Regions from separate parts of the Nonomuraea sp. NPDC005983 genome, predicted to be linked through region 1. Evidence: predicted binding sites of a transcription regulator. Region 1 holds the regulator's gene; the other holds the start of a gene.
What was found. The regulator HrcA, encoded in region 1, represses chaperone genes, less so after heat shock. The targets are predictions, from matches to a motif close to TTGGCACTCTCNNNNNGAGAGTGCCAA.

Region 1 (10,856 bases):
CTGGAGGCGGCCGGTTTCCGCTGGTATGAGGTGTCGAACTGGGCGACGTCCGACGAGGCCAGATGCCGGCACAACCTGCTCTACTGGACCGGCGGCGACTGGTGGGCGGCCGGGCCGGGCGCGCACAGCCACGTCGGCGGCACCCGCTGGTGGAACGTCAAACATCCGGCCGCGTACGCGCAGCGCCTGGCCGCGGGCACCTCGCCCGCGCACGCGCGCGAGGTGCTCCCCGCCGAGGACCGCGACGTCGAGCGGTTGATGCTGGAACTGCGGCTGGCGTCCGGCTATCCGCTCGCCGGCGTCGCCCCGGGCGCCCGGTCGGCCGTCGCGGCCGCCCTCGGCAACGGGCTGCTGGAGACGGAGCCGTTCAAGGCGGGACGGATGGTGCTCACCCTGAAGGGGCGGCTGCTCGCCGACGCGCTGGTGCGCGACCTCGTCATGTGATCAGGCGGATGGCGATCGGGTAGCGGTAGTTCGCGCCGCGGTTGGCGGCGATGGCGGCCTGGATGTGGAAGATCAGCGACACGATCCAGACGAGCGGCAGCAGGATGAGGCCGATCAGGACGATCGTCAGGACTCCGGCGACCAGGTAGCCGATGAACATCGTGATCTGGAAGTTCAGGGCCTCCGCCGCCTGGTCCCGGACGTACGGGGACTCGTCCTTCTTCATCAGGTAGATGATCAGCGGGCCGACCCAGGAGACGACCAGGCCGAGCAGGTGGGCCAGCATCGCCATCGTGGTGTCGTCGCTGCCGGGGCGCGGGCCGTACTTGCCGGGCACATGCGGCTCCTGCCGCGGCGCCCCGTAACCGTAGCCGGGCGGCGGCGGAGCGGACTGCCCGTAGGCGTGATCAGCCTGGGCGCCGTAACCGGCCCCCGGCCCGTAACCGGGCTGCTGGCCATAGCCGGGCTGCCCGCCGTAACCGGGCTGCTGGCCGTACTGAGGGCCGGAGGGGGGCGGGTACTGCGGCCCGGACGGAGCCCCGAACTGCGGCCCGTACTGGGGGCCGGACGGGGAGGACCCGTACTGAGGGCCCGAAGGCGGCCCGTACTGGGGGCCGGATGGCGGCCCGTACTGGGGGCCGGATGGCGGCCCGTACTGGGGGCCGGATGGCGGCCCGTACTGGGGGCCCGAGGGCGAGGCGGGCGGGATGTCCGAGGGATTGACGCGCCTCGTGGCGTCGTCGTCGGGCGGCGGCTGCGGCTGGTCCTGGCTCATGTTGCCTCCGTGACGAAGTCGATCAGTTCCTCGACCCGCCCGAGCAGGTCGGGCTCGAGGTCGGTGTACGTCGAGACGGCGCCGAGGATCCGCCTCCACGCGTCGGCCGGCTCCACGCCCCAGCCCAGGGCGGCGATCACACCCTCCTTCCAGGGCAGGCCGCGTGGCACGTCCGGCCAGGCCGGGATGCCCAGCACCGACGGCTTGACCGCCTGCCAGACGTCCACGTACGGATGGCCCACCACGAGCACGTGCGGGGAGGTGACCTGGGCGGCGATCCGGCTCTCCTTGGACCCGGGCACCAGGTGGTCGACCAGCACGCCGAGCCGTCGCCCCGGCGCGGGCCCGAACTCGGCGACGATCGCCGGCAGGTCGTCGACGCCCTCCAGGTACTCGACCACGACCCCTTCCACCCGCAGGTCGTGGCCCCAGATCCGTTCCACCAGCGCGGCGTCGTGCACGCCTTCCACGTAGATCCGGCTCTCTCTGGCGACGCGGGCGCGCAGCCCTTCGACCGCGATCGAGCCCGACGCGCTCCGCCGTGGCGCCCCGGTCGCGGCGGTGGGCCGTACCAGCGTCACGACCTGGCCTTCGAGCAGGAAGGCGGCGGGCGCGAGCGGGAACAGGCGGCGCTTGCCGAACCGGTCCTCCAGCGTGACGGCCTCCTTGTCGCACGACACCACGGCCCCGCAGAAGCCGCTGTCGGCGTCTTCGACGACCAGGTCCGGTTCGGCGGGCACCTGCGGGATCTTCCCCTTGCCCGGTCGCCGCCAGTTCCCCGCGAGAACGTCTCCCTCGTACACACGGGGACCGTAGCAAATCACCCGCCGACCGCAAGGCGCTTGCGGTGACTGCCGCGTCGCATGAGGACGACGACCGTCACGATGATCGCGGCCAGCACCCCCAGCCCCGGGATGAGCACCAGCGCGGCCACCCCGCCCACCATGCCGCCCGCGGCGGCGGTCAGCTCGCGGCCCACGCCGAACTTCACGTCCGCCTGTTCCTGGGTGACGCAGAGGAGCTTGTAGTCGCCCTTGGCGGGCGCGTTGACGACCAGGATGAGCTCCCAGACGTCGCCGTCGTCCGTCACCGTCTGGTTGATCGGCGTGTTGGCCAGCTTGGCCTGCCCGGGGCCGCCGGAGATGCGGCACTCGTAGTGCACCTGGGAGGCGCTGGCGAGGTAGATCGCGGGCTTGTCGGCGGGGTCGACGGTGACGGTGACGTCCTGGCCGGACGCGAACGTCTTGGACGGCGCGGCGCTCGTCACGGAGCCCAGGACGCCGGCGCCGAACAGGACCACGCCGACCACGACGCAGATGACCGCGACACCCCAGCCCAGTGCGATCCACCACAGGCGCGGCCTGATCTGCTTGGGGTCCACGGGGGGCGGGAACTGGTAGGGCTGGCCGTACGGAGGCGGCGGAGGGTACTGCGGCTGGCCGTAAGGAGGGCCGTATGGAGGCTGCCCGAACTGGGGAGGTTGCCCGAACTGGGGAGGTTGCCCGAACTGGGGAGGTTGCCCGAACTGAGGAGGCTGACCGGGGTACGAGGGACCCTGCCCGGGCGGCGGGCCGAAGGTCGGGGGCTGGGATTTGTCGGTCATGTCCGCAAGTGTGATGCCTGCCGCTTGGAACTGACTAGCAGGACGTTGGACGCCTGTGTCATCGCGCCTGGTGACCAGGAGCCGTACACTTGGCACTCGGGAACACAGAGTGCTAGATCTGTCGTTCCCGAAGGAAGAGGCAGGGAGGTGAGCACGTGCTCGATGATCGGAAGCTGGCGGTGCTCCGCGCCATTGTCGAGGATTACGTGTCCACCAATGAACCGGTGGGCTCCAAGGCGCTGGCCGAGCGCCACAACCTCAAGGTCTCCCCGGCGACGGTCAGGAACGACATGGCCGCGCTGGAGGAGGAGGGGTACATCACCCAGCCGCACACCAGTGCGGGCCGCGTCCCGACGGACAAGGGTTACCGCCTGTTCGTCGACCGGCTGTCACAGGTGAAGCCGCTGTCCGGGGCGGAGCGCAGGGCGATCGAGACGTTCCTGGCGGGCGCGGTCGACCTCGACGACGTGGTGACCCGCACGGTGCGGCTGCTCGCGCAGCTCACCAGGCAGGTCGCGGTCGTGCAGTACCCCACCCTGACCCGTTCCACGGTGCGGCACGTCGAGCTGGTCCCCCTGAACGAGCGGCGGGTCATGCTCGTTCTGATCACCAACACCGGCCGCGTCGAGCAGCGGGTGATCGAGCTGCCCGAGGTGGTGGAGGACACCCGCGTCGCGCACCTGCGCGCGGTCCTCAACGCCTGCCTCGACGGCTGCGGCCTGACCAACGTGCCCGAGCAGATCGCCGACCTGCCCGAGCGGCTGCCCGTCGAAGACCGTCCTGTGGTGGCGACGATCCTGTCGGTGCTGCTGGAGACGCTGGTCGAACGGCACGACGAGAAGATCGTGTTCGCGGGTGCGGCCAACCTGGCGGGGGCCGACTTCACTGTCGGCCTGCGCGACGTGCTCGAAGCGCTGGAGGAGCAGGTCGTGCTCATGCGGCTGCTCGGCGAGACTTCCACAGACACACCGTCCGCGCTCACCGTGCGCATCGGGTCGGAGAACCCGTATCTACGGGGCACGTCCATCGTCGCGACCGGATACGGTTCCGGTGACAGACAACTGGCCCGGCTCGGCGTGCTGGGTCCCACAAGGATGGACTACCCCGTGACGATGGGCGCCGTGCGCGCGGTGGCACGCTACGTCAGCCAGATCCTGGCTGCATCTTAAGAGGTCGATAAGTGGCAAACAGCGACTACTACGCCACCCTCGGGGTGCGCCGTGACGCCAGTCAGGACGAGATCAAGAAGGCCTACCGCAGGCTGGCACGCGAACTGCACCCCGACGTGAACCCCGATCCCGAGACCCAGGAACGGTTCAAGGAGATCACGCAGGCCTACGAGGTGCTGTCCGACCCGAACAAGCGCCAGATGTACGACCTGGGCGGCGACCCCTTCGGCGGCGCCGGGGCGGGCGCGGGGGCAGGCGGTTTCGGCGCCGGCTTTCCGTTCAGCGACATCATGGACGCCTTCTTCGGCACGGCCGGAGCCACCCGCGGCCCCCGCACCAGGGCCCGCAGGGGCAGGAACGCGACCATCCGCGTCGAGCTCGACCTGCGCGAGACCGCCTTCGGCACCACCCGCGAGCTGGTCGTCGACACGGCCGTGCGCTGTGAGGTCTGCCAGGGCGCGGGCGCCGCGCCCGGCACCCACCCCGACACCTGCGACATGTGCTCGGGGCGCGGCGAGATCTCCCAGGTCACCCGGTCGTTCCTGGGCCAGGTGATGACGTCGCGGCCGTGCCCCCAGTGCGGCGGTTTCGGCACCATCATCCGCCACCCCTGCCAGGAGTGCTCGGGCGACGGGCGCGTCCGCACCCGGCGTACGATCAAGGTGCGCATCCCCGCGGGCGTCGAGGACGGCACGCACATCCAGCTCGCCGGGGAGGGCGAGGTCGGCCCCGGCGGCGGCCCGCCCGGAGACCTGTTCCTCGAGATCGTCGAGCGTGCGCACGAGATCTTCGAGCGGCGCGGCGACGACCTGCACTGCACGGTGCAGATCCCGATGACGGCCGCCGCGCTCGGCACCATCCTCGCGGTCGAGACCCTCGACGGCTCGGAGGAGATCGACGTCCGGCCGGGAACCCAGGCGGGTCAGGTCATCACCATGTACGGGCGCGGCGTGCAGCGGCTCAACGAGTCGGGCCGTGGCGACCTGCTGATCCACGTCAACGTCGAGACCCCGATGCGGCTCGACCAGGCGCAGGAGGATCTGCTGCGCGAGCTGGCCAAGCAGCGCGGCGAGGAGCGCCCGCCCGGCAAGTTCGCCCCCGGCCAGCAGGGCTTCTTCTCGCGGTTGCGCGACGCCTTCAACGGGAGGTGACCCCGTCGAGGAGCGCCGCGATGGCCTCCTTGACCGACTCCCCGTCGCGGGCGTCGCAGTCGACGAACGGCACGTCGGAGGCGACGCCCAGGGCCTCGCGCACCTCGTCCAGGTCGAATCGCGCGGCCCCGTCGAAGTTGTTGACGGCCACCGCGAACGCCATCCCGCGCTCCTCGAAGAAGTCGACCGCCGGGAAGCACTGCTCGATCCTGCGCGTGTCGACCAGGACGACCGCGCCGAGCGCGCCGTGTACCAGGTCGTCCCAGAGGAAGGCGAAGCGGGCCTGCCCAGGGGTGCCGAACAGGTAGAGCACGACTCCGTTGCGCAGGGTGAGCCGGCCGAAGTCGAAGGCGACGGTCGTCGCGGCCTTACGGTCCACGCCGAACAGGCACTCGGCGGTGGTGATGGCCGCCTCGGCGGTTACCGGTTCGACCTCGGAGACCGCGCCCACGAACGTGGTCTTACCGGCGCCGAAGCCGCCCGCGACCACGATCTTCGCCGACCGCGCGGCCGGCGGGTCAGCCCGCGACACCACGGCCGCCCCTGTCCGCCGGTGGCCGGCTCACCATGGCAGCGTGTTCTTCAGCGACGCGACGAGCTGCGGCGTCAGCACCCCGCCGACCCGCTCGCACAGCACGGCCATCTCGTGGCCGATGAGCCCCAGGTCGCAGTTCACGTCGGCGAGCACGCCCAGGCAGCTGCCGTCGGAGATCACCGAGACGAGCAGGAACCCCTTGTTCATCTCGACCATGACCAGCTTCAGCCCGGCCATGCCGTACCTGCGGGAGGCGCTCCTCGACAGGCTCGACAGGCCCGACACGATGGCCGCGAGCTGCTCGCCGCCCTCCCTGCCCAGCCCCTCTGACACCGCCATGAGCAGCCCGTCGGAAGAGACCGCGACGGCGTCCGTGACGCCGTCGGTGCCCTTCACGAAGTTCGCGAGCAGCCAGTTGAAGTTCTGCGCCTCCGTGCTCACGGGCATGCGGAGTCCTCCTGTTCCCTCTCGCGGGCGGCCTGCCGCTCTCCCTCGCGCACGCCTGCCCTGAACGTGTTGAGCATGGTCCTGACACGCTCGGGCGAGCGTGCCGCCTGCTCCGCCGGCCCGCAGTGGGCGAACTCCTCCGCACGGCGGCGTCCGCGCGCCCTGGGTCTCCGGCGGACCAGGCCGTTCGCGGTCGTCGCCGGCGCCGCGTCCTGGTCGGCCGCCAGCAGCCCCTCGGGCAGTACGACCCGCGCGGTGACGCCGCTCAGCGGCGACTCGTGCAGCCACACGCGGACGCCGAGCCGCTCGGCCAGCCTGCCGACCACGTAGTGGCCGAGGTAACGGGTCGGTGCCACCAGGAAGCTCCGCTCGCCGCGCAGCCTGGCGTTGGCCGTGGTCAGCTCGTCCGCCGACATGCCGACGCCCTGGTCGATGACGGCGACGTGGTACTCGCCCGCGTCGGCGCGTCCCTGGATCTCCACCTGCGCGCCGGGCGGCGAGAACGCCAGCGCGTTCTCCACCAGCTCGGCCACCAGGTGCGCGACCTCCGCCACCACGGCGCCCCTGACCAGTGCGTCGTCGATCCGGCACAGCATGACCCGGCGGTAGTCCTCGACCTCGGCCACGGCCGAGCGCAGCACGTCGCCCACCGCGACGGGCTCCGACGAGCGGCGCGGCCCGTGCTCGCCCACCAGCACCAGCAGGCTCTCGGCGTTCCTGCGCATCCGGGTGGCCAGGTGGTCGAGCTCGAACAGGCAGGCCAGCGCGTCGGGGTCGGACTCCTCGCGCTCCAGCGCGCTGATGAAGCCGAGCTGGCGGCGCAGCAGGGTCTGGTTGCGGTGACCCAGGTGGGCCAGCGACTCGGCGGTGTTGCGGCGCAGCTGCGTCTGCTCGGCGGCCAGCCGCACCGCGGTCGCGTGCACGTTCCGCAGCGCGCCCGCCACCTCGGCGAACTCGTCGTCGCGGCTGTCGAGGGGGGAGTCGAAGGCGAGCTGCGCGGGTTCGGCGCCGTCGTCGGCCTGGACGCGGGCGACGGCCTCGGGCAGGCGGCGCTCGGCCACCTCGTTGGCGTCGCCGATGAGCTGGCGCAGCGGGCGCAGGATCGAGCGGAACGTCGCCACGCCGAGCACCACCGCGCCCGCGAGCAGCGCCGTGACCAGCACGCCGAACGCTGCCAGGCGGTGGGTGGCGCGGTCCGTCAGGCCCGCCGCCAGGGCGCGCACGTCGTCGCCGACGGCCCGCTGCACACCGCGCAGGCCGTCGATGTAGGCGGTGATCGCGGCGTACCAGGAGCGGGAGCTCAGGTGGAGCTGCTGGCCGCGCGAGCCCGCGATGGCCTTCAGCTCCATGGTGGCCGTGGTGGTGGCGGGGACGTCCTGCTGCACCCGGCTCAGCGCGGCGATCTCCTTCTGGGTGGCCAGGCGCTGGAATCGGTCGAACGCGGCCAGCTTGGCGGCGCGGGTCTCCAGGAAGCGCACGTACTCCTCGGTGCTGAACGACCCGGCGGCGAACGCGCCGGTGACGGTGGCGCGCTCCTGGCCGGTCGCCTCCTTGGCCCGGCTGAGGGCTTCCAGCGACTGGAGGCCGCGCAGCAGGGCCGGGTCGCTGCGGCCGACGTCCACGGAGAAGGACGCGTCGATGATCGCGCCGATCGCGGCCGTGAAGTAGCCGAAGCACTCCTGGCCGGTCGCGCTCCCGGTGTCGGCGGCGGCCCGGGTGGCGGTCAGCGCCGCCAGCCGTCCGAGCGCGGCGCGCATGCCGGCCGCGCCGGGCGCGCCGCGTACGGCGGGGGTGGACAGCAGCGCGTCGAGCGACGTCCACGCCTTGTCGGTGACGCGCCGCTGCACCGCCAGGTCGGTCTGGAAGCGCTTCTCGCCGCCGACCAGGCCCGCCGTCAGCCCGCGCTCGCGCTGGAGGGAGTGGACCAGGTCCTGGGCGGAGAGCAGCAGGTCGACATGGCGGGCGGCCGCGTACACGTCGGCCCTGGCCCTCAGCTGGGCGGCCGCCCCTGCCCCTGCCAGGCAGATCATCAGGACCGTGGGGACGGCGAGCACAACCGTGAGCCGGGCCCTGATGGTGCGGGGCCAGCGCGGCCGGCGGCCGCCGCCGGCCGGGGCGCCGGCCGGGGGGCTGGCAGGGGGAACGGTCATCGGTCCGACCCCTCGTAAAGTGACGTGAGAGACGTGCGATTGCGAACGCCACCGTATGCGCTACGTGTTCGCCCTGCTACCCGTTGTGAGAATCTGAGAGGGTGATCGCCGGTGACCGTGCCGGTTTTCCTGGCCGACGACCTGGCCGACGACCTGGCCGACGACCTGGCCGACCGGGCAGCGGCCGAGCTGGTCCTCGGCGGCCCCGAGGGGCGGCACGCCGCCGCCGTGCGGCGCCTGCGGGCGGGGGAGCGGGTCGACCTGACCGACGGCGCGGGCGTGGTCGCCGAGTGCGTGGTGCGCGAGGTGCTGAAGGACTCACTCAGGCTGGACGTGCTCGCCCGCTACGAGGTGCCCGCGCCCACGCCGAGGCTGGTCGTCGTCCAGGGGCTGCCGAAGGGTGACAGGGGCGAGCTGGCGGTGGAGATGATGACCGAGGCGGGCGTGGACGTGATCGTCCCCTGGTCGGCCTCGCGCAGCGTCACCCAGTGGAAGGGCGACAGGGCCGCCAAGGCGCTGGGCAGGTGGCGGTCCACGGCACGGGAGGCGGGCAAGCAGGCCCGCCGGTTCCACCTGCCCGAGGTGGCCGAGCTCGCGTCCACCGCCCGGGTGGAGGCGCTGCTGGCGCAGGCGGCGCTCGGGCTGGTGCTGCACGAGGAGGCGGAGCAGCCGTTGTCAGGGGCGGAGCTGCCGGTCAGCGGCGACATCGTGATGGTGGTGGGGCCCGAGGGCGGGGTCTCCGAGGAGGAGCTGGCCAGGTTCACGGCGGCGAAGGCGCTGCCGGTCCTGCTGGGGCCCACGGTGCTGCGGACCTCGACGGCCGGGGTGGCGGCGGCGGCCGTCCTGCTCACCAGGAGCGGGCGGTGGTGACGCCTCAGGCGGTCACGGTGTGGCCTGCGGGGTGGCGATCAGCGGGTTGATGACGTCGCTCGGCGTGGGTGCCAGGTCGGTCGGGGGGCACTCCTCGACCGGGCAGGGCCCGGTGGGCGGGCCGGTCTCCGAGACCGACGTCGAGGGAGTCGGCGTCGCGGTGGGCGTGGGGGTGGGGGTCTCCTCCGCGGGGCAGTCGTCGGGCGGCTGCTCCTGCGTGGACGTCGGGCAGCGGGTGGGGGTCGGCTTGGGCGACGGCTTGCTGGTCGACCTGGCCGTCTCCGACGCCTGCGGCGGCGCGCTGGTATGCGGGTCGGGCACGACCACGATCGGAGGGTCCTGGCTGGGCTGCTCCGTGGGGCGCGGCGAGCGCGGGTTGCTGGTCGAGGAGTTGGCGGGCGGCTTGGAGGTGCTGTTGACGTCCTGGATGGTGGACTGGAGGTTGGTGCGCAGCTCGGGGACGACCATCACGATCGTCCCCGCGACCAGCACCGCGCTGGCGGCGGCAGCGCCGGCCCGCCACCAGAACAGGTTGCGCGCCCCGCGCCGCTCGATGCGGGCGCGAATGATCTCCAGCCCCTCCGGCGACGGCACGACCGTGTCCGCCTCCGCGCGGAGGGCACGGCGCAGCAGATCGCCGTGCTCGTCGGGGGACTGGGTCATGACATCTTCTCCAGGACGGATCGCAGAGCGGCCATGCCGCGCGCCGTGTGGCTCTTGACCGCGCCTTTGCTGATGCCCATGGCGTGGGCGATCTCAGCCTCTGACAGATCACCGTAGTAACGAAGGACGAGTGCCTCTCTCTGGCGTGTGGGCAGGGCGCGTAACGCCTCGATGACGGCGGAGCGTTCGAGTTCGCCGATGGCGCCGTTCTCGGCGCTCGGCGCGTCGGGCAGGCCCTTGGGGGCGTACTTCTCGACGACCGCGCGGTGACGCAGCACGGAACGGGACCGGTTGACGACGGATTGACGCAGATAGGCGAGTGCTTTGTCGGGATCACGCAGTCTACGCCACGCGCCATGGATGGCGACGAACGCGTCCTGCACGACTTCCTCCGCGGTTGCTATGTCGCGTACCAGCAACACAGCGAGACGCACCAGTGACCGAAAGTGCGCGCTGTACAGCGCGGTAACGGCCATGTCGGCGTCCCACCCGACCGGCACCGCCCCCATCGACCTGTCGGCCAGAAGGGTTTCGGTGGTCACATCTGTGGGACGCTCGGCCTTCCCAGAGGGTTTACGCTCTTCCGGTTCCTTAGGGGGCATTACCCAGTCGTGTCCTCGCCAGGTGACGACCTCTGACCGTGAATCGTCCTGTTTTGCTGAAGTCTCGCACTCCCACCCTAACCTCGGGGATCTTCCCACGCACGACACGGCGGATTACCGATTCGCAACGGACACAGGCGATCCGGGAGCGGTCCAAGATCGGTCAGGTGGTCTGTGGGTAGGGTGCTGTCGTGACCGACTGCCTCTTCTGCAAGATCGTGGCCAAGGAGATCCCGGCCGAGATCGTCCTGGAGACCGACAGGGCGCTGGCGTTCCGCGACATCAACCCGCAGGCTCCCACGCACGTGCTGGTCGTCCCGAAGGAGCATCACGCCGACGCGGCCGCCCTGGCCGCGGCCGACGACGGCCTCGCCGACGACGTGCTCAAGGCCGCGCACGCGGTGGCCGTCCAGGAGGGCACGGCCGAGCCGGGCTACCGGGTGGTCT
Region 2 (10,856 bases), on a different contig from region 1:
CGCGCCCAGCTCGGCCGCCGCGCCCGCCTCGCGCGAGAGCACCAGCGCGCAGCGCGGCGACAGGACCGGGCCCTCCTTGGCCACCAGGTTCATGCCGTCGCGGATCGGGTTCACCAGCAGCACGTCGGCCAGGCGGTAGGCGGCCAGCGAGCGCGGGTAGTCGTCGTTGACGTTGAGGATCAGCGGGTTCCAGTCTTCGGTGGCGTACTCGTCCTCGATCTCCTGCGCGCAGCGCTGCACCGACGCGGTGTACTCGCGGTACTCGGGCAGGTCGTGCCTGCTGGGGTAGGCGAAGGCGAGGTGGATGACGCGTCCGTGCCACTCGGGATGGGCGGCAAGGAACTCGCGGTAGGCGAGCAGGCCGCGCACGATGTTCTTGGACAGCTCCGTGCGGTCGATGCGGACGATCAGCTTGCGGTCGCCGACCTCGTCCCTGAGCGCGGCCATGTGCGACTCGACGTCCGGCTCGCAGGCCCGCGCCCACAGCGCCTCGCCGTCGACGCCGAGCGCGTGCACGCCGACGCGGGTGGTCCGGCCCCCGTGGGCGACGGTACGGCCGGCGCGGTCGACCTGCGCGCCCAGCAGCCGCTCGCAGCAGTCCATGAACGCGGCGGCCCAGCGCTCGGTGAGGAAGCCCGCGTGGTCGGCGGCCAGGATGCCCTCCAGGACCTCGCGGGCGACCGCGTCGGGGAGCAGCGAGAAGTACTCGGGCGGCGCCCACGGGGTGTGGCTGAAGTGCGCGATGCGCAGGTCGGGGCGCTCGGCGCGGAGCATCGCCGGGGTCAGCGTCAGGTGGTAGTCCTGGACCATCACGCGGGCGCCGTGGCCGGCCTCCTCGGCGAGCGCGAGCGCGAAAGCGCGGTTGTAGTCGCGGTAGGACTCCCACTCGCGCTGGAACCTGGAGCCGAAAATCGGCGCGTTGGGGATGTCGTAGAGCAGGTGGTTGACGAACCAGAGCGTCGAGTTGGCCACCGCGTTGTAGGCGCGGTGGAACGTGGCCGGGGGGATGTCGAGCATCCGCAACGCGCCGGTGTCGTAGCCCGCCTGGTCGAGCCGGCCGCTGGGCGACTGACGAACGGCGCTGCGATCACCGTCGGACAGTGCCGCGCAGACCCAGAGCACGCCGTAGTCCTTGGCGACCCCTGAGAGCCCCGACACCAGGCCGCCACCACCGCGTTTCATGGTCAGCACGCCGTCGTCAGAGACGGTGAACGAGACCGGCCCTCTGTTCGAAGCCACCAGCACGCTGTTCATTTCAGTTGCCTCCGACCTTAGGATCCCAGCTATGGCGCTTGATGAGCTAACCGAGGAACTTGCCCGCTCCGCCGCTGCGGGAGATCATCGCGCGCTCGGCGAGCTCCTGAAGCGGATCGAACCGGACGTGCTGCGACACTGCGCTCGTATCCTGCCCTACCACCAGGATGCTGAGGAGGCCTCCCAGGACACCCTGCTCGCCGTCGCGCGGAACATCGGCCGGTTCGAGGGGCGTGCCAGGTTCAGCACCTGGCTGCACATCGTGACCGCCAACTGCGCGCGCACCACGTACCGGTCGCTGAAGCGCAGGGCGGCGGAGCAGAGCTCCGACGAGCTGCCCCTGCAGAAGCCGGACGTGCGGCGGGTTAGCGTGATCGCCGGGTCGCGGCTCGACCTGCTCGACGCGATGGAGGCGCTGGAGGCCGACAAGCCCGACCTCGCGCAGGCGCTCGTGCTGCGCGACATCGTGCAGCTCGACTACAACGAGGTCGCCGAGCAGCTCAAGATCCCGCTCGGCACCGCCAAATCGCGTATCCACCAGGCGCGCAAGTATGTCCAGGGCGTGCTCGGCGAGGAGTATCGATGAGATCTACTGTCTCGCATTCTGAGACAGCTGGCCGGGATGCGGGCGTGGCCAGGTAGCATCCCTTTCGACAACTGAATATTGCTCATCCAGAGGGGTGGAGGGACCGGCCCTGCGAAGCCCCGGCAACCCTCCCGGTTCAAGGCTCGCGACCCGCGAGGCCGACCGGGACAGGGTGCCAATTCCGGTCTGCGGTCAGGGTGGCCGCAGGCGAAGATGAGGGAAGGCCTCGCTTCATGTCGCTTGACTTTGGTCCTGCTGTCGCTCTCTCCTGCCGCGAGTGCGGCACCCGCTACGACCTTGGTCCCAGCTTCGCCTGTCTGGAGTGTTTCGGGCCGCTTGAGGCGGCCTACTCCTTCGGTGAGGTGACCCGGGCGCAGATCGAGTCCGGGCCCGCGAACATCTGGCGCTACCGTTCGCTGCTCCCCGTCCCCGTCGACGTCGCGTCCAAGCCGAACATGAACCCCGGCTGGACGAAGCTGGTCAAGGCCGGCAACCTCGGGCGGGCGCTGGGCATCAAGTCCCTGTACGTCAAGGACGACTCGGGCAACCCCACCCACTCCTTCAAGGACCGGGTCGTCGCGATCGCCGTCGAGGCGGCGCGCAACTTCGGCTTCCACACCCTCTCCTGCTCCTCCACCGGCAACCTGGCGGGCGCGGTCACGGCCGCCGCGGCCCGGGCCGGGCTCGACGCCTGCGTGTTCATCCCCGCCGACCTGGAGCAGGCCAAGATCGCCATGGCCCGGGTGTTCGGCGGCAAGCTGGTCGGCATCCAGGGCACCTACGACGAGGTCAACCGGTTCTGCTCCGAGCTGATCGGCGACCCGCTGGGCGACAAGTGGGGCTTCGTCAACGTCAACCTGCGGCCGTACTACGCCGAGGGCTCCAAGACGCTGGCGTACGAGATCGCCGAGCAGCTCGGCTGGCGGCTGCCCGAGCAGATCGTCATCCCGATCGCCTCGGGCTCCCAGCTCACGAAGATCGACAAGGGCTTCAAGGAGCTGGTGGCGCTGGGCCTGGTGGAGGACACCCCCTACAAGGTCTTCGGGGCCCAGGCGCTCGGCTGCTCGCCGGTCTCGGCCGCGTTCAAGGCGGGCCACGACGTGGTGCAGCCGGTCAAGCCCGACACCATCGCCAAGTCGCTGGCCATCGGCAACCCCGCCGACGGGCCGTACGTGCTCGACATCGCCCGCCGAACCGGAGGGGCGGTGGAGGACGTCACCGACGCCGAGATCGTCGCCGCGATCAAGCTGCTGGCCTCGACCGAGGGCATCTTCGCCGAGACCGCCGGCGGGGTCACCGTGGGCGTGCTGAAGAAGCTCGTCGAGGCCGGGCAGCTCGACCCGGAGGCCGAGACCGTGGTGCTGAACACCGGCGACGGGCTCAAGACGCTCGACGCCGTGGCCGCCGACGCCACACCCACCGCCGTGATCCGGCCCTCTCTCGACGCGTTCCGCGCGGCTGTCTGACAACCAGGAAAGGCGAGTTAAACCCATGAGCGTTTCTGTGCGGATTCCCACCATCCTGCGCACCTACACCGGTGGTAACGCGGAAGTGAGTGGCGAGGGCGCGACTCTTCGTGACGTCCTTGCCAAGCTCGACTCCGACTACCCCGGCATCGGAGCGCGAATTCTGGATGATTCGGGCAAGATTCGTCGTTTTGTCAACGTTTACGTTGGCGAAGAGGACGTCCGTTTTGTCGAAGGGCTCGACACACCGGCACCTGAAGGCGCACAGATCTCTATCATCCCAGCAGTCGCCGGCGGCTGACCGTCCAGGTGGAGAAGGGCGCCCCTCGGGGCGCCTTCTTCATTTCTCGTTCAATTCAACGAGCCCTCCTCTGGACGAAATATGCGGTTCGTAGATTGACTCTGTTGCCAAACGCCGTGCCACAGGTATGGTCGAGGGCGATCGTCTGGCTGATTTAGCGATAAGTCATGCGATTACGGGTCGCGTATGGAATGGGCGCGATCTGCGAGCCCAGTAAGAGGAGTCAGAAGTGGCGCAGGGCACCGTCAAGTGGTTCAACGCGGACAAGGGCTACGGCTTCATCGCGGTAGACGGTGGTAAGGATGTATTCGTCCATTACTCAGCGATCATGATGGACGGGTACCGCTCTCTCGAACAGGGACAGCGTGTCGAGTTCGAGATCACGCAGGGCCAGAAGGGGCCGCAGGCGGAGTCCGTCCGCTCGGTCTGAAGCGCTGGTACGCAGTGGCCGGCCCGCACGGCAGCGCAGTTCGTGCGGTCTCGCCATCCCCTCTGGGTACGGCGGGCCATGTGGCCCGCCGTACCGACTGACCTGGGCGGCAGTGGTGTTCGCTTGCACTCGGCGGGGTAGAGTGCTAAACAGTTCGTTGGCACTCTCTTCCGCAGAGTGCCAACAACGGGATCGAGGCGATGGGGCCTGCCGAACGGAGTTGCGGGCCCATATGCCGTCGCGGGCGTCGGCTCGGTCCACAACAAGCCACCCTGCATCTGGGAGGTCTAGCCTTATGGCAGCCAAGATGATCGCGTTTGACGAGGACGCCCGGCGCGGTCTCGAGCGCGGTATGAACCAGCTCGCTGACGCCGTCAAGGTGACCCTCGGCCCCAAGGGCCGCAACGTCGTGCTGGAGAAGAAGTGGGGCGCTCCCACGATCACCAACGACGGTGTCTCCATCGCCAAGGAGATCGAGCTCGAGGACCCTTGGGAGAAGATCGGCGCTGAGCTGGTCAAGGAAGTCGCCAAGAAGACCGACGACGTCGCCGGCGACGGCACCACCACCGCCACCGTGCTCGCCCAGGCGCTGGTACGTGAGGGTCTGCGTAACGTGGCCGCCGGCGCCAACCCGATGTCCCTGAAGAAGGGCATCGAGTCGGCCGTCGAGCGGGTCAGCGAGGAGCTCTCCAAGCTGGCCAAGGACGTGGAGACCAAGGAGCAGATCGCCTCCACCGCCTCCATCTCCGCCGCCGACCCCGAGATCGGCTCGCTCATCGCCGAGGCGATGGACAAGGTCGGCAAGGAAGGCGTCATCACCGTCGAGGAGAGCAACACCTTCGGCCTCGAGCTCGAGCTCACCGAGGGCATGCGCTTCGACAAGGGCATGACGTCGATGTACTTCGTCACCGACTCCGACCGCATGGAGGCCGTGCTCGAAGACCCGTACATCCTGATCGTCAACTCGAAGGTCTCGGCCAACAAGGACCTCCTGCCGCTGCTCGACAAGGTCGTGCAGTCGGGCAAGCCGCTCCTGATCATCGCCGAGGACGTCGAGGGCGAGGCCCTGGCCACCCTGGTCGTCAACAAGATCCGCGGTCTGTTCCGCTCGGTGGCCGTCAAGGCTCCGGGCTTCGGTGACCGTCGCAAGGCGATGCTGGGCGACATCGCGATCCTGGCCGGTGGCCAGGTCATCGCCGAGGAGGTCGGTCTCAAGCTCGAGAACGCCACCCTCGACCTGCTCGGCCGCGCCCGCAAGGTCGTCGTCACCAAGGACGAGACCACCATCGTCGACGGCGCCGGTGACCCCGACGCGATCGCCGGCCGGGTCAACGAGATCCGTGCGGAGATCGAGCGCACCGACTCCGACTACGACCGTGAGAAGCTCCAGGAGCGTCTGGCGAAGCTGGCCGGCGGCGTGGCCGTCATCAAGGCCGGTGCGGCCACCGAGGTCGAGCTGAAGGAGCGCAAGCACCGTATCGAGGACGCCGTGCGCAACGCGAAGGCGGCCGTCGAGGAGGGCATCGTCCCCGGTGGTGGCGTGGCGCTGCTGCAGGCGGGCGCGAAGGCGTTCGACAAGCTCGAGCTTCAGGGTGACGAGGCCACTGGTGCGGCGATCGTCCGCAAGGCGCTGGAGGAGCCGCTCAAGCAGATCGCGGTCAACGCCGGCCTTGAGGGTGGCGTCGTGGTCGAGCGGGTTCGCAACCTCACGCCGGGCGAGGGCCTCAACGCCGCTTCGGGTGAGTACGTGAACATGTTCGAGTCGGGCATCATCGACCCGGCCAAGGTGACGCGCTCTGCGCTGCAGAACGCCGCTTCCATCGCGGCGCTCTTCCTCACCACCGAGGCCGTCATCGCTGAGAAGCCGGAGAAGACTCCCGCGGCCCCGGCCATGCCGGGCGGCGGCGACATGGACTTCTGAGTCCACGCCTCACACGAGATCAGGGCGACCCGTTCGGGCCGCCCTTTTCTTGTGCCCGCCCCGGGCGTCTGCCGTTCGGGCCGCGGTGTGTCAGATGCCGAAGTGGGTGACGATGTGGCCGCGGGCGAGCGTGTTGGCGGTGATGTTGAAGCCCACCACGGCGGGGCTCGCGTCGCTGCCGACGCCCAGCGTGTCGACGCCGAGCGCGTGCACGGTGAAGACGTACCGGTGCGGGGCGCCCGGCGGGGGAGCGGCGCCGCCGAACTCCTTGGTGCCGTAGTCGTTGCGCGCGTGCGCCGCCCCCTGGGGGAGCCCCTTGAAGTCGGGGCCGGTGCCCGCGCCGGTGGGCAGCTCCGTGACCGAGGCCGGGAGGTCGTAGAGCACCCAGTGCCAGAACCCGCTGCCCGTGGGGGCGTCGGGGTCGTAGCAGGTGACGGCGTAGCTCCGGGTCTCGGCCGGGGTGCCCGACCAGCGCAGGTGCGGCGAGAGGTTCTGCCCGGTCATCCCCCAGTCGTTGAAGACGTGGAGGTCGCTCAGCCTCTCGCCCTCGGTGATGTCGTCGCTCTCGACCACGAGCGCGGGAACGGGCGGCAGGTATTCGTGCGGGAGCGGTGCGGGCACGGCGTCCTCCTAGGGTGAGAGAGCTCGAGCCACCATCCTAGGGACGGTCGGCCCGCCGGAGCCGGCCTGGTGATAGGGCGTGCCGTGTGGCGGGCGGCCCGCCACACGGGAGCGCTCAGGCCACCAGCTGGGCGGGCAGCGCCTTGTGGTGCAGGACGGTGAGCGAGGTGACCGCACGCGTGAGCACCACGTACAGCCTGGCCAGGCCGCGCGGCTCCGCCGCCACGATGTCGGCGGGCTCGACCACGATCACGTGGTCGTACTCCAGACCCTTGGCCAGCGTCGCCGGGATGACCAGCAGCCGGTGCTCCTCGGTGGAGTCGGGGCCGAGCACGGCGTGGGCCAGGCCGTCGAGCTCGGCGGAGACTCCGGCCACCATCGCGTCGGGCACGATGACGCCGATCGAGCCCTCACGTTCCAGCGCCTCGCGGACGGCCTCCGCGACCGCGCCGCCCTGCCGCACCGCCAGCGAGCCCACACCAGGACGCAGGGAGCGCGGCGGCGCCAGGCCGGGGGCGATGGACGGGAGCAGCTGGGCGGCGTAGTCGAGCACCTCGCGCGGCACGCGGAAGCCGAGCGTCAGCTCGGTGACCTCGCCGTCGGCCTGGCCCAGGTGCTTGAGGACGGTCTCCCAGGAGCTGGTCGACCACGGGGTGGTGCCCTGGGCGAGGTCGCCGAGGACGGTCGCCGAGCCGTTGCGGCAGCGCCGGCCGAGCGCGCGCAGCTGCATCTCCGACAGGTCCTGCGCCTCGTCCACGACCAGGTGGCCGAGCGAGGGCGTGCGTTCGATCAGGTCGGCGAGCTCGTCGAGCAGCGCCGCGTCGGCCGCCGACCACTTCGCGGACCTGTGCCCCCGGAACGGCTTCCGCCACAGCAGCATTTCCTGCTCTTCAGGCGAAAAATCGGACTTGCAGGCTTTAGCGAGGAATGCTGGGTCCGAGAAGAGCCTGAACAGGACCTGCTCCGGAGTGAGCTTGGGCCAGACCGCATCGACCAGCTGCTTGACCGGCTTGGACCTGGCCACGGCGTCCTGGACCCGGTCGTCGGGTGACTCGCCGCGCTGCTCCATCCGTACCAGCACCTGGTGGGCCAGCCGCTGCGCCAGCGCCGCGCGCCCGGGGCCGTAGCGGGTGGTGCCGCGCAGCGAGGCGACGATCTCGCGCACCTCGTAGTCGGCCACCCGGAACCGGTAGGCGCCCTTGGTGTAAACGACGCCCTCCTCCGGCTTCACGATGTGCAGCCAGAGCGCCCGCTCCAGCACCGCGGCCATCCGGGCGTCGCCCTTCACGGCCGACACCATCGGCTCCTCGGGCCAGGCGTGCTCGCCGAGCAGCCCCGCGACGGTCGTCTGGTCGACCTTGACCTCGCCCAGCGCGGGCAGCACGGACGAGATGTACGACAGGAACGCCTTGTTCGGCCCCACGATCATCACCCCGGAGCGCGCCAGCCGCTCGCGGTGGGTGAACAGCAGGTAGGCCGCCCGGTGCAGGCCGACCGCGGTCTTCCCGGTGCCGGGAGCCCCCTGGACGCACACGGTCTGCGACAGCGTGGAGCGGACGATCTCGTCCTGGTCGGGCTGGATGGTGGCGACGATGTCGCGCATCGGGCCGGTGCGCGGGCGCTCGATCTCCTCAGTGAGGATCTTCGAAGGGCTGATCTCCTCGCCCTCGGCCAGCGGCTCGTCCTCGAAGGCGGTCAGCGCGCCGCCGTGGTAACCGAAGCGGCGGCGGCGCACGATGTCCATCGGCTCGGCGGGGCTGGCCTGGTAGAAGGCCCGGGACACGGGCGCGCGCCAGTCGATGACCAGGGGGCGGCTGCTGCCGTCGTGGACGTGGCGGCGTCCGACGTAGATCGTGGTGGGCAGGTCGTCGCCGGCCGAGCGGTCGAGGCGGCCGAAGAACAGCGGCGTGTCGGGGTGGTCGGCGAGGGCGGCCACCCGCTGGTCGAGCAGCGACTGCAGGATCTGCTGCGACACCCAGTCGCCGGCGGCGTCGGCCGAGAGCGACTCGGCGTGTGTCCGCATGGCCTTGAGCGCGGCCCTGGACTCTGCCAGGTGGGCCTGCTCGGACGCGAGCACGTCGGCGGGTATGTCGGGGGCCAGTTGGTGTGCGGGCATGCGAAAGTGCCTCCCCATCGGAGAATCGGAGGTGGTAACAGGTAGCGAATCCGCCAGTTTAGTACCTGGCGCGGGCAGGCTTCCAAAGGATTTCGCCGGGGTAGGAAGGGCCTGTGGCGCGCGTGCGGTTCGGTATCTCGCCGATCATTCCGACCATCGCCAGCTTCCTGCTCGCGGCGTTCTGGGGACTTTCGGTGTTCGCGGGGTGGGGGCTGGAGGCGTTCTGCACGGGCGACGAGCCGGTCGTCGGCTGCTCGGAGCGGCTTGAGTCGGTGTCGTTCGTGTCGGCGTGGTTCGCTGTGCTGGCGGCGTGCTTCACGGCCGGTGCCTGGCTGATCCCGGCCTCCCGGAACGATCAGGTGGTGTTCACCCGGCTCATGGGGGTGAGCGTGGCCGCGTGGATCGTCGCGGAAGGGGTGCTCTTCCTGGGCGGCCTGCTCGCCAGATAACAGCACCCTGACAAATGCGAAAATTTCGGGCATATCTGGTGGGATTGCCGGATCATGGGGGTATGTCGCAGGCTGTCTCGGATGCGGCGGTTGTTAGCGCGCAGGTGAGGGGGGTGGTTCGATTGTCGACGACCCGCGGAGTTTCGTGGACGTGACAGATGGCCGATGCCTGGCCGCTCGCCGAAGAGCGGCCGGGCCTCAGCCTCAGACCCCGCCCAGCACGTCGTCGGCGTCGATGATCTGGTAGGCGTATCCCTGCTCGGCCAGGAACCGCTGGCGGTGCGCCGCGAACTCCTGGTCCACCGTGTCGCGGCTGACCACCGTGTAGAAGCGCGCGCCGCCGCCGTCGGCCTTGGGACGCAGCACCCGTCCGAGGCGCTGAGCCTCCTCCTGGCGTGACCCGAACGTCCCCGACACCTGGATGGCCACCGCCGCCTCCGGCAGGTCGATGGAGAAGTTGGCCACCTTCGACACCACCAGGACCTGGATCTCCTTGTCGCGGAAGGCCTGGTAGAGCCGCTCGCGCTCCTTCACCCTGGTCTCGCCCTTGATGACCGGCGCGTTCAGGTGCTCGCCCAGCTCGTCGAGCTGGTCGATGTACTGGCCGATCACCAGCACCTGGTCGCCCAGGTGCTGCCGGACCAGCGCCTCCGTCACCTGCGTCTTGGACGGGGTCGTGGCGCAGAACCGGTAGCGCTCCTCGTTCTCGGCCATCGCGTAGGCCAGCCGCTCCTCGTCCGTCAGCGTGACCCGCACCTCGACGCAGTCGGCGGGGGCGATCCAGCCCTGGTTCTCCATCTCCTTCCACGGCGCGTCGTAGCGCTTGGGGCCGATCAGGGAGAACACGTCCCCTTCACGGCCGTCCTCGCGCACGAGCGTCGCGGTCAGCCCGACGCGCCTGCGGGCCTGCAGGTCGGCGGTCATCCGGAAGATCGGCGCGGGCAGCAGGTGCACCTCGTCGTAGACGATCAGGCCCCAGTCGCGGGCGTCGAACAGCTCCAGGTGGCTGTAGACGCCCTTCCGCCTGGTCGTCATCACCTGGTAGGTGGCGATCGTGACCGGGCGGATCTCCTTCTTCGTGCCGGAGTACTCGCCGATCTCGTCCTCGGTCAGCGAGGTGCGCTTGAGCAGCTCCTGCTTCCACTGGTGGGCGCTGACCGTGTTGGTGACCATGATCAGCGTGGTGGCCTGGGCGTGCGCCATCGCGGCCGCGCCGACGATGGTCTTGCCCGCGCCGCAGGGCAGCACGACCACGCCCGAGCCGCCGTGCCAGAAGGCGTCGGCCGCCTCCTGCTGGTAGGGGCGCAGCGCCCAGCCGTCCTGCTGGAGCTTGATCGGGTGGTGCTCGCCGTCGACGTACCCGGCGAGGTCCTCGGCAGGCCAGCCCAGCTTGAGCAGCGCCTGCTTGACGTTGCCGCGGTCGCTCGGATGGACGGCGACCGCGTCGGCGCCGAGCCGGTCGCCCAGCATCGGCTGGATCTTCCTGGAGCGCAGCACCTCCTCCAGGACCGCCCTGTCGGTCGAGGTCAGGACGAGCCCGTGGGCGGGGTCCTTCTCCAGCCTGAGCCGGCCGTACCTGGCCATGGTCTCGGCGACGTCGACGAGCAGCGCGTGCGGGACGGGGTAACGGCTGTAGTTGATCAGCGCGTCGATGACCTGCTCCGCGTCGTGCCCGGCGGCGCGCGCGTTCCACAGCGCCAGCGGCGTGACAC

Region 2: the regulator HrcA is predicted to act here: its motif matches at 4,195-4,221, upstream of groL (chaperonin GroEL).

What each region holds. Positions count from the first base shown of each region.
Region 1 covers NZ_JBEXUP010000032.1:4,245-15,100, reverse strand. Annotated here, with positions in the region: gene hemW (radical SAM family heme chaperone HemW) at 1-444, shown strand, start outside; gene ABZ297_RS16920 (DUF4870 domain-containing protein) at 437-1,219, opposite strand; gene ABZ297_RS16915 (DUF3097 domain-containing protein) at 1,216-2,022, opposite strand; gene ABZ297_RS16910 (hypothetical protein) at 2,040-2,822, opposite strand; gene hrcA (heat-inducible transcriptional repressor HrcA) at 2,978-3,991, shown strand; gene dnaJ (molecular chaperone DnaJ) at 4,003-5,142, shown strand; gene ABZ297_RS16895 (ATP/GTP-binding protein) at 5,129-5,677, opposite strand; gene ABZ297_RS16890 (roadblock/LC7 domain-containing protein) at 5,705-6,118, opposite strand; gene ABZ297_RS16885 (sensor histidine kinase) at 6,115-8,274, opposite strand; gene ABZ297_RS16880 (16S rRNA (uracil(1498)-N(3))-methyltransferase) at 8,386-9,144, shown strand; gene ABZ297_RS16875 (hypothetical protein) at 9,157-9,807, opposite strand; gene ABZ297_RS16870 (SigE family RNA polymerase sigma factor) at 9,804-10,316, opposite strand; gene ABZ297_RS16865 (histidine triad nucleotide-binding protein) at 10,601-10,856, shown strand, end outside.
Region 2 covers NZ_JBEXUP010000111.1:4,537-15,392, forward strand. Annotated here, with positions in the region: gene ABZ297_RS34780 (trehalose-6-phosphate synthase) at 1-1,254, opposite strand, end outside; gene ABZ297_RS34785 (RNA polymerase sigma factor) at 1,286-1,840, shown strand; SAM riboswitch class I at 1,920-2,060, shown strand; gene thrC (threonine synthase) at 2,074-3,306, shown strand; gene ABZ297_RS34795 (MoaD/ThiS family protein) at 3,332-3,607, shown strand; gene ABZ297_RS34800 (cold-shock protein) at 3,837-4,037, shown strand; gene groL (chaperonin GroEL) at 4,333-5,958, shown strand; gene ABZ297_RS34810 (YbhB/YbcL family Raf kinase inhibitor-like protein) at 6,049-6,579, opposite strand; gene ABZ297_RS34815 (AAA family ATPase) at 6,695-8,695, opposite strand; gene ABZ297_RS34820 (hypothetical protein) at 8,809-9,144, shown strand; gene ABZ297_RS34825 (DNA repair helicase XPB) at 9,349-10,856, opposite strand, start outside.